DNA from 4 places in the Serratia sp. L9 genome. Region 2 is predicted to be linked to each of the others. Evidence: predicted binding sites of a transcription regulator. Region 2 holds the regulator's gene; each other region holds the start of a gene.
The links. The regulator Fur, encoded in region 2, represses iron uptake genes when iron is present. The targets are predictions, from matches to a motif close to ATAATAATGAGAACNACTATCAA.
Positions count from the first base shown of each region.

Region 1: the regulator Fur is predicted to act here: its motif matches at 2,558-2,580, upstream of ACQ86O_RS13000 (isochorismate synthase).
Region 3: the regulator Fur is predicted to act here: its motif matches at 2,346-2,368, upstream of ACQ86O_RS09440 (TonB-dependent siderophore receptor).
Region 4: the regulator Fur is predicted to act here: its motif matches at 2,788-2,810, upstream of ftnA (non-heme ferritin).

Region 1 is NZ_CP192591.1:2,758,096-2,762,682, reverse strand. It holds partial or broken gene ACQ86O_RS13005 ((2,3-dihydroxybenzoyl)adenylate synthase) at 1-1,303, opposite strand, end outside; gene ACQ86O_RS13000 (isochorismate synthase) at 1,314-2,522, opposite strand; partial or broken gene fepB (Fe2+-enterobactin ABC transporter substrate-binding protein) at 2,715-3,673, shown strand; gene entS (enterobactin transporter EntS) at 3,660-4,587, opposite strand, start outside.
Region 2 is NZ_CP192591.1:5,194,573-5,199,159, forward strand. It holds partial or broken gene ybfF (esterase) at 1-724, shown strand, start outside; gene ybfE (LexA regulated protein) at 975-1,262, shown strand; gene fldA (flavodoxin FldA) at 1,474-2,013, shown strand; gene fur (ferric iron uptake transcriptional regulator) at 2,535-2,981, shown strand; gene ACQ86O_RS24735 (beta-N-acetylhexosaminidase) at 3,286-4,587, opposite strand, start outside.
Region 3 is NZ_CP192591.1:1,979,469-1,984,055, forward strand. It holds gene ACQ86O_RS09435 (response regulator transcription factor) at 1-13, shown strand, start outside; gene ACQ86O_RS09440 (TonB-dependent siderophore receptor) at 101-2,290, opposite strand; gene ACQ86O_RS09445 (type 1 glutamine amidotransferase family protein) at 2,560-3,135, shown strand; gene ACQ86O_RS09450 (helix-turn-helix domain-containing protein) at 3,247-3,927, opposite strand; gene ACQ86O_RS09455 (FaeA/PapI family transcriptional regulator) at 4,047-4,367, opposite strand.
Region 4 is NZ_CP192591.1:3,563,651-3,568,237, reverse strand. It holds gene ACQ86O_RS16900 (YebY family protein) at 121-462, opposite strand; gene copD (copper homeostasis membrane protein CopD) at 532-1,413, opposite strand; gene yobA (CopC domain-containing protein YobA) at 1,417-1,800, opposite strand; gene ftnA (non-heme ferritin) at 2,120-2,632, opposite strand; gene ACQ86O_RS16880 (DNA polymerase III subunit theta) at 2,997-3,230, shown strand; gene pip (prolyl aminopeptidase) at 3,257-4,210, opposite strand; gene ACQ86O_RS16870 (TraR/DksA C4-type zinc finger protein) at 4,311-4,587, opposite strand, start outside.

The sequences.
Region 1 (4,587 bases), 2.4 Mb from region 2:
TGATCTTTCTGCCGCCCCTGCACCAGCACATAACCGTCTTCAGTCAGGCTGATCAGGTCACCCGAACAGTAGAAACCCTGCTGATCAAAGGCTTCGGCGTTATGCGCTGGGCTCCGATAATAGCCACGGAAGGTATAAGGCCCACGGGTCATCAACCGGCCAGTTTCCCCTACCGGCAGAGGGTTGCCCTGCTCATCGGCTACCCACAGCTCATCATCCGGGCACATTGGCGTGCCTTGGGTGGCAAGAATGTGTTGGTCGTCGTCATCCAGCAACGTGTAATTCACCAGCCCTTCGGCCATGCCAAACACCTGCTGCAGCTGGCAGCCAATCTCATTGCGGATACGGGCAGCCAGGGTTTCCCCAGTTTGGCCCCGCCAACCTGCAATAGCGTCAGACTGGCCAATTGCTGATTACTGCCCCACTCTTCAATCGCCTGCAGCCAAAGGGTAACGGCTGGCGGCACCAGCGCGGTGACCGTGATCTGATGCTGTTCGATAAGTTTGAAGCATTGGGCAGCCGCAGGATCGGTGGCAAACACCACCCGCCCGGCAGCGTAGAACACGCCCAGTACACCCGGCGAACTCATGGGATAATTATGGGCGACCGGCAATGCGCACAGATAACGGGTCGCGCTGTCGAAGCGGCAAATCTCCACGCTGCGGCGAATGCTGTAGTAGTAATCATTATGGGTACGTGGGATCAGTTTAGGTGTACCGGTACTGCCGCCAGAAAGCTGGAAAAACGCCACCTTATCGGCGGCGGTAGGCGTGGCGACAAAAGCACCAGGTTCTTCTTCCAGCCAGGCGGCCAATGCGTGCTCGCCTTCTGCTTGATTACGCAGCCCGACCACGCGCAGCGAAGGGTGTTGCCCGGTGAAGGTATTCAGGAACTGATCCTGCGCAAACAAGGCGTGCTCGCGATCGGCGATCAGTAATGCAGGCTCGATCTGGCTGGCATAGGCGTTCAGCTCACTGCGTTGATGGCTGAACAGGGCGTTCACCGGCACTACGCCGATTTTAAGCAGGGCAAAGAACACCACATAAAATTCAACCACGTTGCCAAGCTGCACAAGCGCGGTATCACCGGCCCCCAGCCCACGCCTTGACAGCGCGGCGGCCAGGCGATCGGAGAGTTGTTCCAACTGGCGGTAGCTCAGGCTACGTTGCGGATCTACCAGGGCTGTCGCGTCATTTTCTGCCTGTCGGGATAAAATTTCGGTCAGCGGCTGATCGATCCAGTAGCCACGTTCGCGGTAACGGCGCGCGAAATCCTCAGGCCAAGGGGTAAAAACAATACTCATAGGGGACTCACTATCCTTGATTAAGGCCAAACGCACGTAAAATGGTACTGAGTTTGGTGCCGGTTTCGTGCCATTCAGACTGCGGGGAAGAATCCTGTACGATGCCAGCACCGGCAAACAGGCGAACCTGATTGGCATTCACGGTGCCGCAGCGAATGGTGACGACCCATTCACCATTACCTTCGGCGTCACACCAACCGACGATGCCACCAAACAGGTCACGGTCAAAAGGCTCAAGCTGTTCGATGAGATCGCGTGCCACCAGCGTTGGTGTGCCGCATAAGGCCGGTGTTGGATGCAACAGACAGGCCAAAGACAGCGCATTTTCTGCCCGGCTGGCGACTTCGCCGTCGATCGGCGTCGAAAGGTGCCATAGCGTGGTGGTACTCAGCAGTTCCGGGGTTGCGGGAATATGCAGATGACTGCATCGCCCGGTCAGAACCTGACGCATGCCTTCAGTGACAATCTGATGCTCATAAAGATCCTTGCTGGAAACCAGCAATTGCTGACTGATTTCCCGATCCCGCTGCGGGTCGCTTTCACGCCGCGCCGAACCAGCCAAAGGGTTGGAATGGAACTGATTACCGTATTTACGCAGCAGCAGCTCAGGGCTGGCCCCTACCAAGGCGCCCTCTTCCAGCGGCACATGGAAGTGGAAGCCATGAGGGTTTTGGGCAATGATGCGCGTCATTAATGTTTGGCGATCGACCGGCTTGCTGGTTTCAATCTCCAACAAACGGGCAAGCACCACTTTATCCAATTGATCGCCCTTGGTGGCCTGCACCGCGTCGGCAACCATCTGCATAAACTGCGTTTGCTCTGGCAATTCTGTTTTACGGGTAATTGCCGGCAAGGCCGTATCGGCAATCTGCATATCCGCCAACAAGGCTTCGCGTTCAAACCACTGCGTCTGTTGGGGGATAAAAAGCGCCGAGGGTTGGCGGGTATCGAAAGGAATTGCGCCACACAGCACCGGATCCTTGATGCCAGCTAATCTGGCTTGTGCAAAGGCCTGCTGTATGGCTTGTTGGAATTTGCCTTGCAGATCGTCACCCTCATTGGCTGGTAGGGTGATCCTGGCAAAACATCCCTGCGTACTCAGACTGCGAAAAGGTGAGGTAAAAAAGAAACCTGAAGTTGGAGAGATCGCGGTGGCCTGCGCCTGGTTCTCACTGTGTTGCAGGCCCTTCTGTGCGGCACCCTTAACGACTACGTCCATCGGTACTTCCTCTTGTTTCATCAATAATAACCGATATAATAATGATTATCATTTGTATTACATCGCGATAAAGTACCTGCCCAAGTAAGCTATGTCAATAATGCCAAACACTTCTTCACCTCCTGATTTATGGTATAAACCTTGTGGGTTTAGCCCAACGAATGATAAGCATTTAGAAAAAGGAACTCATCAATGATAACTCCCCTGCGGATCAGCCTGGCGCTATTTGGGATGCTGGCGCTGAGCCTGGCTCAGGCCGCTACCCAAGAATGGCCTCGCAGCATTGAAACATCACACGGCGTAATAACGCTCAATCAGCAGCCGCAACGGATCGTATCCACCAGCGTTACGGTCACGGGCACCTTGCTGGCGATCGGCGCACCGGTGATCGCCAGTGGAGCAACCACGCCGAATAACAAGCTTTCTGATAAGCAGGGCTTTTTCCATCAATGGGGCGATGTCGCGGCCAAACGTGGGGTGAAGCGGCTCTATATTGGCGAACCTAATGCCGAAGCGATTGCCGGAGAGGCTCCCGATCTGATCGTGATGTCTGCAACCGGCGCAGATTCCGCAGTGCGTCTGTTTGATCAGTTGTCGGCCATTGCGCCAGTATTGGTCGTGAACTACGACGATAAAAGCTGGCAGGAACTGGCCAAAATACTTGGTCAGGCCACCGGTTATGAAGCGCAGGCAGAGAAGATCGTCACCGAATTTGATAACCGGGAGAAAGCGCTGAAGCAACAGATGACGTTACCGCCGCAGCCTACCTCAGCCCTGGTGTTTCGCAGCGATGGTAAGAACGCCAATCTGTGGACTGCTGATTCCTCACAAGGGAAACTTCTGCAACAGCTGGGCTTTACGCTGGCAACCTTGCCGCCAAAGCTCAATGCCAGCACCAGCCAAGGGGCGCGTAAAGACATCGTGCAACTGGGGGAGAAAACCTGGCTGAGGGGTTGAATGGCCAGACCTTGCTGTTATTCGCCAACGATGAAAGCGACGCACAGCGGCTGATGAGCAACAGTTTCCTGGCCCATCTGCCGGCGGTAGAAAACCAGCGGGTTTATGCCCTGGGAAATGACACTTTCCGCCTGGATTATTACAGCGCCAGCAATCTGCTGACGCGTCTGGAAAAGCTGTTTATTTCCCCGTAGCCTCGGTGGCGGGTTGGCGTTCCTCGCTCGGCCCGCCCATGCTCACGTTGCGCAGGCCGCGCATGGCAAATGCCAGCACCACAGCCAATAGCGCCGCCCCCAGGCCAAAGCTGGTTGAGCTCATTGCTGGCAGCATAAATGCCCCCATCGCACCGAGCAGCAAAGCGCCGAGCGCATCTCCCACCACGTTCTGAGCGGTCCACAAGCCATTAATCCGGCCCAGAAATGCATCTGGCGTCAGGTTTTGAATCAGGCCATATTGCAGCAAGGAATTGAGTGCGCTGAGATAGCCAAACACCACCAGGCACAGCAGCGCCATGCCGTACCACGGCATCAGGCCAAACAGCCCCACGGCAACAAAAGCCGCAATGGCCGTCAACAGCATCATCCAACCAGGACGCGCCACCTGCGCCACCCGGCCGCTGGTAAATGCACCAATCGCCGCCCCCAGGGGCACTGCTGCGTACATCACGCCCAAACTGCCGGTACTGACATTCCACATGCCGGAGATTGCCGGGTATAACACGCGTACCGCACTGGCCATGGTCATCAGCGCACCAATCAGCGCCACCATACCAATCACCTTGTTTTGCAGCAGGAAGGTAAAACCGCCAATTAACGCCCGCAGCGGGTGTTCACGCGGCTGTGGAGGCGGTTGCAACCGGGGTAACTTTAATAGCGGGATTAACGTCAGCAAAGTGCCCAAAGCGGCCAACGCATAGTTCCAGGTGACGCCTGCGCTGGCGATCACCAGGCCGCCAATCGCGGGCGAAAGGATCGAACCAAAGCGCACGGTCAGCATACTGATCGCCCCGGCCTGAACGATATTCTCACGGCCCACAATGGCCGGTGTCGCTGCCAGTAGCGCCGTGACTCCCACCGCCCCAAAGAAACCGTCCCATACCGCCAGCAGA
Region 2 (4,587 bases):
CAACCCTTCCGGTGGTGTTGATCCACGGTCTGTTCGGCAATCTGGATAACCTGGGCGTGCTGGCCCGCGATCTGAGCCAACATCACCGTGTCATCAAAGTCGATCTGCGCAATCACGGGCTTTCCCCTCGCGCTGAAGAAATGACCTACCCGGCGATGGCGCAAGATCTTTTGACGCTGCTAGATGATTTACGGATAGAGAAAGCCATTGTTATCGGCCACTCGATGGGCGGGAAAGCGGCAATGGCACTGACGGCAATCGCCCCCGATCGAATCGAGCGGCTGGTGGCGATCGATATCGCCCCTGTGGACTACAATACCCGCCGCCATGACCAGATTTTTACCGCTCTGCTGAGCGTCACCGAAGCAGGCATAACTCAGCGTCAACAAGCTGCCCAGTTGATGCGTGAAACGCTGGATGAAGAAGGTGTGATCCAGTTCCTGCTGAAATCTTTCCATGCGGGAAGTTGGCGTTTCAATCTGCCGGTGTTGATTGAACAATACGCCAATATCATCGGCTGGCAGGAAATCCCCCTTGGCCACATCCGACGCTGTTTATCCGTGGTGGGCTATCCCCGTATGTACAAGACAGTTACCGGGATGACATCGCTCGCCAATTCCCTCAGGCTCGTGCGTACGTCGTCGCTGGTAGTGGCCATTGGGTTCATGCCGAGAAACCCGAGGCGGTATTACGGGCCATCCACCGCTTTATTGACCAGGCCTGAATCTTAACTGGCGAAAAAACGCGCTAAAGAGAATGGCTTAGCGCGTTTTCGGCCAAGTTAAGCATTGTCGTCCCTCCATCTGCTGGGGTAATATGGCGCGCTATGATTTTGCCACCATGTCCAACGTAGGTATCAGCGTCTGGCTGGCGGTAAATTTGGGTTAGGGTTTATTGGCCCGAATTGTGTTAACCGAACCGTCCGGAAGCGTGAAAACGTTTTTTGATGCAAACCCCCTTGCAGTAGCGCAACAATGGCAAAAGAACAAACGGATCGCACGACGCTGGATCTGTTCGCAGATGAACGCCGCCCGGGGCGCCCGAAAACCAACCCGCTTTCCCGTGATGAACAGCTTAGAATCAATAAGCGCAATCAGCTACGGCGTGACAAAGTGCGAGGTTTACGGCGTGTGGAGCTGAAAATCAACGCGGACGCGGTAGATGCTCTGAATAAACTGGCGGACCAGCGCAATATCAGTCGCAGCGAATTAATTGAACAGATGCTGCTGGCAAAACTGGCGGAAGAACAGCCAGAACCATGATCTCTACTGCCGCAGGCGCGGCACGGCGTTAAGGATGACGCCAGATCAACCCCACTGTTATTTAGATCCCAGGGCATCGCATAAACGTGATAAAACCCCAGGGCAAATTTCTGGCATGATACGCATTTACGGGTGAGGTTCAGTGCCCATGGCAGCGCCTTACGCCGCGTTTACGCAATACAATCCATTGAATTAAAAGGTTATCTGTAATATGGCTCATGTAGGCATTTTCTTTGGCAGCGATACTGGCAATACCGAAAACATTGCCAAGATGATCCAAAAACATCTTCACCAAAAATACGGTAACGACGTCGCAGAAATCCGCGACATTGCCAAAAGCAGTAAAGAAGATCTGGAAGCGTTCGATATCCTGCTGCTTGGTATCCCGACCTGGTACTACGGCGAAGCCCAATGTGACTGGGATGATTTCTTCCCGACGCTGGAAGACATCGACTTCAATGGCAAATTGGTAGCGCTGTTCGGCTGTGGCGATCAGGAAGACTACGCGGAATATTTCTGCGATGCGATGGGCACTATCCGCGATATCATTGAACCACGCGGTGCCGCCATCGTCGGCCATTGGCCAACCAAAGGCTACCATTTCGAAGCGTCCAAAGGTCTGGCAGACGATCACCACTTTGTCGGTCTTGCCATTGACGAAGACCGTCAGCCTGAACTGACCAACGAACGTGTAGAAGCCTGGGTTAAGCAGATTGGTGAAGAACTTAGCCTGGCCGAAATTATCGGTTAAACCTGCAGCCTCTACCAACGCTCCGTAAGGTAAAATGCATTACTGACATACCTATGGATTTCGCGTTGCAGCCAGGTACCCAGTTCTTTCATCCCCCGGCGCTTGCTACGGTGAGTCACCGGGGTGACAAATCTGTCTGGAACAGATTTGAACGCTGCTTGCAGCGGCCCTTACAGGGCCAGGCCCACGGATGGACCTGGTCATTGAGTGCAGGTAACAACGCTGCAGCTTGAAAGACGACGGGTATGTGGACTGTTATCGGTATCACGGATTATAATAATAGATACCACAAGTTTTTAACTTTTCACGTCACTCCGGTAGACTGAGATATCGGTTTATCCCACCCATCAAGACGTTGCATATGTAACGTATAAGAGTACAAAGATATCTTTGTTAACAACCGGCGGTTCCTATTTACGGCAACCGGTTCTATAATGAGACGCAATTAACCCTTTGTGCTGACCGATGCCATAGGCGAAAACGCCTCAACTTGATTAGCACAGTAACAGGACTGAATCCGCATGACTGACAACAACACCGCATTGAAGAAGGCTGGCTTAAAAGTCACGCTTCCGCGACTCAAAATTCTGGAAGTTTTGCAGGATCCGGAATGCCATCACGTCAGTGCGGAAGATCTGTACAAAAAACTGATAGATATGGGTGAAGAAATTGGCCTGGCCACGGTTTACCGCGTGCTGAACCAGTTTGATGACGCGGGTATTGTCACCCGTCACAATTTTGAAGGCGGCAAGTCCGTATTCGAACTGACCCAGCAACATCACCACGATCACCTGATTTGCCTGGATTGCGGCAAGGTTATCGAGTTCAGCGATGAGTCTATCGAAGTTCGCCAGCGTGATATTGCCAAGCAACACGGCATCAAGCTCACCAATCACAGCCTGTATCTGTACGGCCACTGTGAAACCGGTGATTGCCGCGAAAACGAAACGTTGCACGACAAAAAATAAGACTGGTTCGCCAGACACAGAAACCGCCTTTTTTACGGCGGTTTTTTTATGCCTAATATTTCAGACAAAAAAATCCCCGGACAGGCCCGGGGAAAATGATGACTTAAAATCTGGCACTTGCAGTACTTCTTTCTTACAACACTTAACGATATACCCGATGAGTTTCAAGTTGGCGCGCTTGCGCATCCCTTAGGACCAACGCCACGGATGAACCTGGTCATTGGGAGCAGCTAACGACACTACGGCTTGAGAGACAACGGGTATCAAGCCCATCCGCCGACACGCAGACGGGCTTCCTTCAGGCTTATGCCTTAACGGGTTCAGCGCGGCTGAAGCGTTTGCCGTCCGGGCTGATCGCACGGATTTGAACGTCCCCAGTCACCGCAGGGCGCGCTTTATCATCGTAACGCTGCCACTGTTTTCCACCATCGGTAGAGTATTCAATCCCCAGGCCCGGCAGCGAAATGTTCGCTTCCAGTTTGCCACCGATAATGCGTGCTCCTGGTACCGGCAGGCGATAGCTCACGCCACCTTTATCCAATTTGGCCAGTTCCCGTTGCCCGACCAGGTTGGCGAAGCGCAGCCAATCCTTATCCAGGGTTTTAGTATCAACCAGATGGGTTTCACCACCTTTGTACTCACGGCCAGCTTGGTAATCCTGTTCCCAGCTCGCACGGTGCCATGCACGTTCTGCTACAGACAGCGCACGTGGGTAAATCATATATTCCATTTGCTGGTCGGTACGCACCACTTCACTCCACAGTTGAGCAGAGAGGCCATAGGCACCTGGCCATGGTTTGTCGCTCTTGGCCGTGAAGTGGTTGCCGTCACGGTCAACCGACGTTTCGGCGTTCTGCGGCAGGTTGTTTGGCGCGAAGCTGAAGATCTTCTGCTCGTCACTGAAACGGGTGCCCCAGTAATAGCCATGCTCGTCCGGACTCACTTCATAAGGGAAATCCATGTAGACATAGTCTGGGTTGGAGATCACCACGTCGTAGCCTTTGTTCGCCCAGTCATTAGCCGAGTCGAACCCGCCCCAATACAGAGTATCCCAGAAGTTGACCGCAACATTCTTGGTGGCGAAGGCTTGGGCATTTTTGGCGTCTTTCAGGCCATCCTGCCACGCTTGCATTCTGTCAATACCATGCGCTTTCACCAGTTGGCTGACTTCCAGACCAAAGTAGCTCGGCAAGTGCTCCATATCTTCCACTTTGCCGTCTTTGATCATCGCCTGGCACACTTCAGACTTGGCCCATGGCTTGTCTTCTTTACTCAGATCCAGGATGCCTTTGCCAGCTTCCGGCTTTTTCACGTCGGTATAGCCAGCGCCCAGGCGGATGTTCTTCGCTTCGTCGCCACCAAAGTGCCAGGTTTGCAGCGGCTGCCCGGCTTCTTTGTGCATCTGGGCAATTTCACCAATCACTTTATCAACAAAGTTCTTGGAGGAATCCAGGCAAGGGTTCAGGTAACTCTGGCGGTTGAAGTACTGTACCGAAGTCGTGTTTGAGGTGTCGGTCGGATCCAGCAAGCGGAACTCATTGGCCTCTTTCTCTTTCCCTTCGGCCAGCAGTTTCTTATAGCGGGCTTCCATGGAAACGATCGCGGC
Region 3 (4,587 bases), 2.5 Mb from region 2:
GAATGGAGCCTGAACTTCACCTATCGGTGGGTTTTTGATACTGCGTTACCGGTTGCCAAAAGGAGCCCGGCAAGGCCGGGGCAACTTTTATAAAATGTTGTCAGAAGGACAAGCTCAGGCCTGCGTAATAGGCACGCCCCGGTTCGTTATAGGTCGATGCTCCTTCATTTTCACGGTACACTTTCTTATCGAACAGATTGGTGATGCCGGTATTTAAATGCAGATCTTTCATCAGGTCGTAATTCACCCCAAAACCTACCACCGAGTATGCCCCAACTTCCTTACTGGAGAGCGTGCCAGTTTCTGTGCGGCTCTCGGCATATTCTCGCGGTTTTTGCCGCCCATACAACGTCCAGCTCAGGTTGGTGGATAACTTATCGGTGACCTGATAATCAAGCAGGGTATTAATGGTGTATTTTGGGATCACCGACAGCGGGTTGCCCGTATCCTTGTTTTCAGAGGTGATCATATAAGTCGCGTTGGTGCGCCAGGTGAGCGTATCAACGACCAGCGGCACCACCAGATTGCCTTCCAACCCTTCTACCAGCGCCTTACCGCCGTTTTCCCACTGCAAAATATTGTAACCATTGGAGGCGTAACCGATGATCTCGGTTCCAGCCACGATTTTGTTTTTATAGTCGTTGCGGAAATAGGTAATACCAGCATCATACCCTTGCCAGGTAAATTCGAGGCCGAGCTCCTTGTTAATGCTGGTTTCCGCTTCCAAATCGTTGTTCCCGAGCAGGTAGCAACTGCCGGAGGCAATATTGTTCGGGCAGCCATTGCCACGGGTAGATAACAGATAACCTTCGCTGGACTGGTAAAGGTTGGGGGCTTTAAACGCTCGGGCGATGCCCGCTTTCAGTTTGAAATACTCCCCGAGCTCTTGCGAGACGTTCAGGCTTGGGCTCCAGTTGGCACCAAATTTATTGTGATAATCGAAACGCAGACCGGGGATCACGAAGGTACCTGCGATGGGTTCAATATTATCTTCAAGATAAAGTGAACCGATCTGCGCGCTGTTTTTTGGGCTGCGTGAAGAGGGGTCCCCCGATGCATCACCAATGACCACACCGCTTGCATCGGTCATCAGCATGGAGGCGGGATCGTTGAGCTGTTCGCGATTCCATTCTGCACCAAGAGTGAGATTTTGTTCGAACAGCAAATCCAAGGGGATATTTACCTCACCGCCCGCACGGTAATTCTCCAACCGGCTGGTGTTATAGGTGGTATCGTTGATCATGCCTTCTACACGGCCAGTGGTTCCTTCTGCCAGACGGGTGTTATTGGTTTTTTCATAGTTGAGACTCAGGCGGGATTGGCCCCAATCCCAGATACCGTTGTGAGTAATGCCATACGTTTGGCGATACAGACGGTTAGTTTCCTGTCCATAAAGTGAAGCAACCAGATCGTTGGGGCTGAGGTTACCATTACTGTATTGGGTATCACCGGCGTAGATATTACCTTGGCGGCTATAGGCATACTCAAAATCGACAATTTGTTGTGGGTCGATTTTCCAAGAGAGCAGGGCGTTAATGTCTTTGTTTCTTACCCCTTCGCGGCCCGCAGCATAAGACCCGTTTTGCTGCGTGTTGATATCATAAGCATCGGCATCCGTTTTATTGAGATTACCAAACAGGCGCATAGTCAGTGCATCCCCCGCCAAGGGGCCGCTCAAACTGAAGTTGGCCCGATTTGTCGTGCCTTCCTTGTTATTTTCGGGGTAGTTGGTGAACAGGGAAATCTTGCCATGCCAGTCTTTGGTCGGGCGCTTAGTGATGATATTAACCACGCCACCGGCCGCGCCGGAGCCATAACGGGCCGCAGCTGGACCACGTAAGACTTCAATACGTTCAACCATTTCTGGTGGCACCCAGTTGGTATCTCCTCGGGTGTCTCTCTCCCCACGCCAGCTGTAACGAACAGAATTGCGTGAGGTCGCAGGGACGCCATCAATAAGGATCAAGGTATTTTCAGGACCCATGCCACGGATATCAATTTGGCGATTATTGCCACGGCTGCCGCTGGCACTGTTGCCGGTGAGGTTTACGCCGGGCATCCTGCGGATAATATCGGAAAGATCGTTGACCGGCGGGGTTTTACGGATGTCGTCGGCGGTAATAATAGAAACGCCAGGCTGTTGCTTCAGCTCTTCGGCAGCAGTGGCACGCACCACCATGGGTTCTTTATCTTCTTCTGGTGCCTCTTCGGCTGCAACGCCATAACCACTGAAAAGCCCTGCCAATAACAATGTACAAGGTCGCAACCTGCTATTTCTTGTAGTAATCATCGCAACAATCCCTTTTATATTAATAAATTGATAACAAATGTAACTAATTTTACAGATGGGAATTGTAATGATAATTATTTGTATTTAAACGCAGGAAAGCGTAAATTCACATTTTCTCCACAATCGAAAAGATAAATTTTCAAATATTGGGGGGATAAATAATGATGTCAGCTGGCTACTGACGGAAACTGACAGCAGCTTCGAATACTGTTTTTTTCCGGAAGGAGGATCCTGGGGGATCACCAGCCATCATCAATTAAGAGGTTCATATGATTCGTGCAATAACTATCCTCACAGAAAATTTCTCAGATTGGGAAACGGCTCTGGTTAACTCGGCAGGGCGTTGCTATTTCGGTTTTGAAACGCGCTTTGCCACTCCAGGCGGAAACCCCGTCACCTCTTCTGGCGGCATGCTTGTCTCTCCACATCTGGCGATAGAAGCTATTGAGCTTGAAGAAGTCGATCTGCTAATGGTGTGCGGGGGGACAATCTGGCAAACCGAACAGGCTCCAGATATCACCAACCTGGTTGCTACCGCCTATCGCGGCAACGTGGTGGTCGCGGGGATTTGTGATGGGACACGCGTGCTGGCGCAAGCGGGTGTGCTTGACACCGTTCTGCATACTTCCAATTCGGCGGAAAACCTGTCGAGCCTGAATTATGCTGGGGCGGCTTACTACCAGAATGTGCCTTATGCGGTGGCTGACAGGCGCGTTATCACCGCACCTGGCACTGCCCCGGTCAGCTTTATGGCCGAGGTTTTACGTACTTTGGGTATTAATGACGAAAACCTCACTGCCTATCTGGCGATGCATGCGGCGGAGCACAGCAAACCCATTTTATAACCCCCTATCTGCAGGAACCTATCGCAGGTTCTGGAGGTAGCATGTTGAGATAGGTTCAGGCTGGTGTACGCGAACCGTCTGTATACGTATACCTGCGGCTTCTCCTTGGATCTACAAATTGCATTGGTGGCAGGGGGCTGATTTCTGGCAGCTCCGTTGGTTTCTGCTTGGAAAGTTGCAGCGATCTTTCATACAGATAGTGCCCCCTCCCTGAAGAAGCCATTGGTACAGTTCCTGATTACATCTGAAATTCAGCTTACGCATGGCGTTCTGTTTATGGGCATTCGCTGTTTTATTGCTGATATGTAAATAGGCTCCGGTGTCTCGCCCGTTCATTCCCTTGTGTATGCACCGTAAAACCTCCTCCTCCCTGGACGTCAATGGTGACAGGCATAAGCAGTCGTGGTTGGCCGCTAATGAAGGCAGGGGCGGTGAAAACAACACGCTATCCAGCATGTCATAGAGTGCGTACAGAGATTGGTGACGATGCAAGGCTTTTGAATTGCATTTGTCACACTGAACCCCTGATTTAAATACGCTTTTGTTCCGACGAAGTTCTTTGATGAAGAACACGGTCGGATGGCAATCATGCTGATGCAGCCGGTAAAGCCAGGGAGAATTGGCGGCAAGATTACCTAAGAAAACGATATCGACTTTGGCATCAGTCTGTTTTTCTTCAAGCAGATGGATGTTCTGCTGACGAGCCTGGAAAAATGCCTGGAGCCCTTGGCGTAGGCCGTCGATAAAATAGCGGTCAGTGTCGATTATTAGAATGGAGAGTGACTGTGCCACGATATGAAGTCCTTTCTATCAGGGTGTCTGTCAAACGTTAATCTCAGAGGCAGACACAACGATGGATGAATATCAGCGCTAAAAAAGATAAAAAAGGTGTCGCAGGTTAATGAGCCTATTTAGCCTTCTGCCACAATAGATTGTTCTTCCCTTCTTTCATGCTGTTTCGATAAGCGAGAAGATTCTGCAATGTACCAGCGTAAACTGTTATTGAGTGCGCCAGAAGTAACATAAGCTTTTTTGTTTTCAACCAGCCTTAGTAGATAGTAACGAGCAAGATAGATAGTTATTTCGCAGTATTCTGCGACTTCTCGTGTCTTTGGCCATTGTGCCTGAGGAGGGATGGCTGTCTGAGGCGTGTCATTTTTGCAGAGCGCTCTCAAGGCAAAGAGAACATTATTAAGCTGTTTTTCTCTTTCTTTATTGCTGTGATAAGACATTTCACCACCTCCATTTAATGTGTCTTGGTAGGAAAGATAGAACTGGATTAACCTTACTGTGCTAAATTTATCTAAGTGATAACAAGGAGGGGCCGTTGGAATTAAAAGTCCCTTTTCCATCCGCACGAGGCATCAGTCTACCATTCTAAGCTATCACGGACTATTGTTTTGTAAAAATGAAATTCACGATCAGTGAGATCGTATTATGACTATTTTACAG
Region 4 (4,587 bases), 1.6 Mb from region 2:
CTTAAGCCGCTGGTTTTGCCAGCCAACCACACAGTAAGTGATAGTTACAAGATGAAATTAATTACACACATCACGCAACCAATTGTTAACCTTTGAATTACTCACTGAGTTAACAAGCCATTACTCTGCACACAACTTTTCTGCCCTTACACGGAACGGCTGCACACTCATCTTCTGACCAGGGTTATCAGCATCGTCCAGCAGGATCACGTCCAGAGGTTGAGCACGTTGTTGCCCCTCTTTGACCTGTTGCTGCGCCGCTTCATTAAGTGGGTATTGCATCAGAGTGCTGTTATTGAGCACGAACAAGGCAGCGCCTTTGCGGCATTGCAGCGTGACTTCCTCTTTGGTGAATGCCCACTGTTTGCCGTACTCCAGCTTGGTGACATTAACCAGTTTATCTGCCGCCAATGCGCCCGTCGTCGTTGCCAACAGCGCAATACCAAGAATTACAGATTTCATTGTCATGGCCTTAAGTTGCGATTTGATTTAATTTTCCCGCAATCAGGGGGCATCCGGCAAGGCGCAATGTCATACCGGCGCATAAGTTGCAAATAAGCTCACCAGCAACAGGGCTGCGGAACCTAATGCCACCTCCAGCCAGCAGGCGATTGTTAGCCCACGCTGTGCCAGTGTTGGTGTTGTACGCATTGCAGGCACGATCGCATAACGATTTACCAGCGCCACCACCACCATCAATGCCACCAACGCAATTTTGAATAGCAGCAAACGCTGGTAATCAGAATCAATATCCAGCGGCCAATGGCCAAGGATAATCAGGCTGTTGGCAATACCAGTCAAAATGACCAGCGCCACGGCACCATGGCCCCAGCGGGAAAATCGAATCAACGTCGTGACCGCGTCCCGGCGATATTGCGACTGCGGCAGGTAACGCAAACAAACCAGTAACGGCAATAAGCTGCCAAACCAATACCCCGCCGCCAGCAGATGCAGCGCGTGATTGGCCCGGTGCAAGATGCCCAGAATGCCTTCCTGCATCACGGCATGGCCGATAAACGCCATATTGACCAGCAACAACAGTGAGCACAGCGCCAACGCTTGTACCCGCTTGGGAGCCGGGAGATACAGCGCCAACAGAGCTAACAGGGAAAAACCCAGATGCCAACGCCAGGCCTCGCCAAAAGTTGTGCCCAGCACAGCCCACCAAATGCTCAACTGCCAGGTATCCGCCCAGCCATCACCCATCAGGCCGGCCTGAACGGCTAGCATTAGCACGGCGGTAAATGCGCAGAGCCAGGTAGAGGCGAGCAGCATCGGGTGCAAATCGCGGATCACTATCGGGGAGAGGCGCTGCGGCGACAATAAGGCGGTGAACAGGCTGATGCCAAACATCAGCATCACCGCCGCAAAGTGCACAAAGCGACACAGGACAAACAGGGTCGCCAGAGTCATCGGTCAGTTTACGGTAAAGCTGTATTGGCCTTTGGTTTTATGACCGTCGACGGAAACTACGTGCCAGTCGACATTATATTTGCCAGCTGTCAGCTCACTTTCGATGGGTACATTGACCTGCGTATTGTTATGCGGATCCAGCCCCAATTTGCCGGTTTTTACCACAGCGTTGTTCGGGCCGGTCACTTTTACGCCGCTGAAGTTGGGTTCAATGCCTTCAGAAAAATTCAGTGTCAGCACTTTCGGAGCGGCGCTGACGGTTGTGTCTGCCGCAGGAGTTTGTACTTTCAGATGAGCGTGTGCCAATGCCTGCTGGGAAGACAAACCGACAAACAGCACGAAAACGGTGGAAAGCAGGCGATAGGATGAGCGAATTTTAGCGATCACAGAAGTGTCCCTTTATCATTAATGAAGGTGATAAGGGCCAAGACTGGTAATCGGAGCGATGTTTCCGCAACCTCAACCCCCACAGTACTTACGCCACAGGTAATCAGAGGAAGAGATCTTGCTAACTCACTGTTTTAACTCTCTACCATCCTGTAGCGTATCGCGTTAAATCATAACGGCGGTGAACCCGCAAGTCGAGCACATCACTAATATTTTGCAAGCTGGCAGCACATATCGCTATATAACCGCTATATAAGCAAGGCATAAAAAAATCGCGCCCCACTAGGTTACGCGATCTCTTCACTGCTTGGTATCAAGCTTAGCCGTTGCTACCTTCGCTGGCTGCGCCCATGCTCTTCAGATCTTTATCGATGAAGAACAGGCCCTTGCCACTGTTACCCACCAGCGCCAATTTATCCAGCACCGATTTGAACAGCTTCTCTTCTTCATGCTGCTCGGCAACATACCATTGCAGGAAGTTGAAGGTAGAGTAATCTTGCGTGGTCATGGCCACATGTGCCAGTTCGTTAATCTGGCGGGTGATCAGTTGCTCATGCTCATAAGTTTGCTGGAACACTTCTGCCAGCGACCCAAACTCTACCGGTGGAGCTGCGATACTGCCCAGCAAGGGCAACGCGCCAGTGTCACTCAGGTAATCAAACAGACGCTGCATGTGCTGCATCTCTTCCCGAGAATGCTCTTTCAGGAACGCGGCGGCACCTTCAAAGCCTTTATCGCTGCACCAGGCGCTCATTTGCAAATACAGGTTTGCAGAATAGAACTCCAGATTCAGTTGTTCATTCAGCTTTTTTGTCATTTCTTGCGTCAGCATGATGATTCCTTTTATTTTTGCAGGTCATGAATTTAATTTTTCCGCATTATGCCTTGGTTCACACAAAATAAAAACACTTGATTCACATTCATTTATTAAATGCGTAATTTTATATATTTTTCATAAAGTTATGATTAATTCTAATTTTACTTTTAATTATTATGAGAATCATTTACATCTTTATATTTAACCCTAAGGCGAATCATTCTTATTTAAGATAATAAATAAATTGCATTGCGTTTACAGCCTAAATAACCCTACTTATTATAATGAAAAACCGAGGGTGATGATCGACGCTTGCCAAGCGTGCCGCGGTAGATTACCTTTTGCGCTGATTTGATGTTGTAGAAAGAAGGAAAATAACATGGGTTACAATCTGGCAGAACTTCCCAAAGAAGAGATGGACAAGGTGAACGTTGATCTGGCCGCATCAGGTGTGGCGTTCAAGGAACGCTACAATATGCCGGTGATCCCAGAAATGGTGGAGCGCGAACAGCCAGCACATCTGCGGGATTATTTCCGCGAGCGTGTAATGCACTATCGTGCCGAATCACACAAATTCTCCCGCCTCCCGTACGAACCCAAAATGAAGTCGTAAAGCCTGCCCTGCGGCAGGCCTGCAGATTATTTGCCAGCAAAACGATCGGTAGCCAACATGAGATGGTGCAGGATACCTGGCTCATCAGTTGAGTGCCCTGCCCCTTCGACGATATGCAGTTCAGCCTCCGGCCAGGCTTTCGCCAGATCCCAGGCGTTTTGCACCTGGCAGGCCATATCATAACGGCCATGAACAATTACCGCAGGAATATGGCGGATCAACGGGACGTTTTTCAACAGTTGGTCATCGCTTTCAAGAAAACCCAGGTGGGTAAAATAGTGGTTTTCAATCCGGGCAAAGGCCAAAGCGAAGTTATCCTCACCAAAGGACGCAGAGGCGCTGTTAGGTAGCAAAGTGACGGTTTCACCTTCCCAAACGCTCCATAATTTGGCCGCTTCAAGCTGTACCTGCAAATTTGACGAAGTCAGGCGCTGGCGGTATGCCGCGATCACATCCTTGCGTTCTTCTGGTGAAAGGATAGACAGCACCCGCTCCCATTTATCTGGGAAGAAACGTGATGCGCCATCCTGATAATACCAACTGAGTTCCTGCTTACGCAGGGTGAAAATGCCCCGCAACACCATCTCGCTGACGTGCTGCGGGTGCGTCTGCGCATAGGCCAAGGCCAGTGTGGAGCCCCAGGAACCGCCAAATACCAGCCACTGCTCTACACCTGCCATTTTGCGCAGGCTCTCAATATCGTCGACCAGATGCCAGGTCGTGTTGTTGTCCAGGCTGGCATGAGGTTTGGAGCGCCCACAGCCCCGCTGATCGAATAGCAAGACCTTATAGCACTGCGGATCAAACAGTTGGCGATGATAAGGCGCGATGCCACCACCTGGCCCTCCATGAATAAACACCGCCGGTTTACCATTTGGGTTGCCACTCAGTTCCCAGTAGATCCGGTGCCCATCCCCAGTATCCAGCCAACCGCTGTCATAGGCTGCTAACGGCGGGTACAAACCTCGTAATTGTTCCATGGCGCTGCGTCTCTCTGTGAGTGATGCTTTCATCAAAGCTGATGCAGCTCATCAGGTCAACGCTAATCCAGCCAATACCAACAAGTTAGTGTGCGTTTGCTTAAAATGAAGACGACTTACTCTTACGCAAATGCGGTTCGCGCATTTCTTGTGCCGTTTTGGCTTCAATACTCAGCTCTGCCGTTGGGCGTAATAACAACCGCGCTAACCCAATTGGCTCCCCGGTTTCCAGGCAGTAACCAAACTCGCCGTTCTCCACGCGCGCCAATGCCGCCTTCATCTTCGGCAACAGGCGGCTTTCCCGATCCAACTGACGGAACAGCAATCGCAGATCTTCTTCCCGGGCGGCCTTGTCCGCCTCGTCACCGCTAATATCA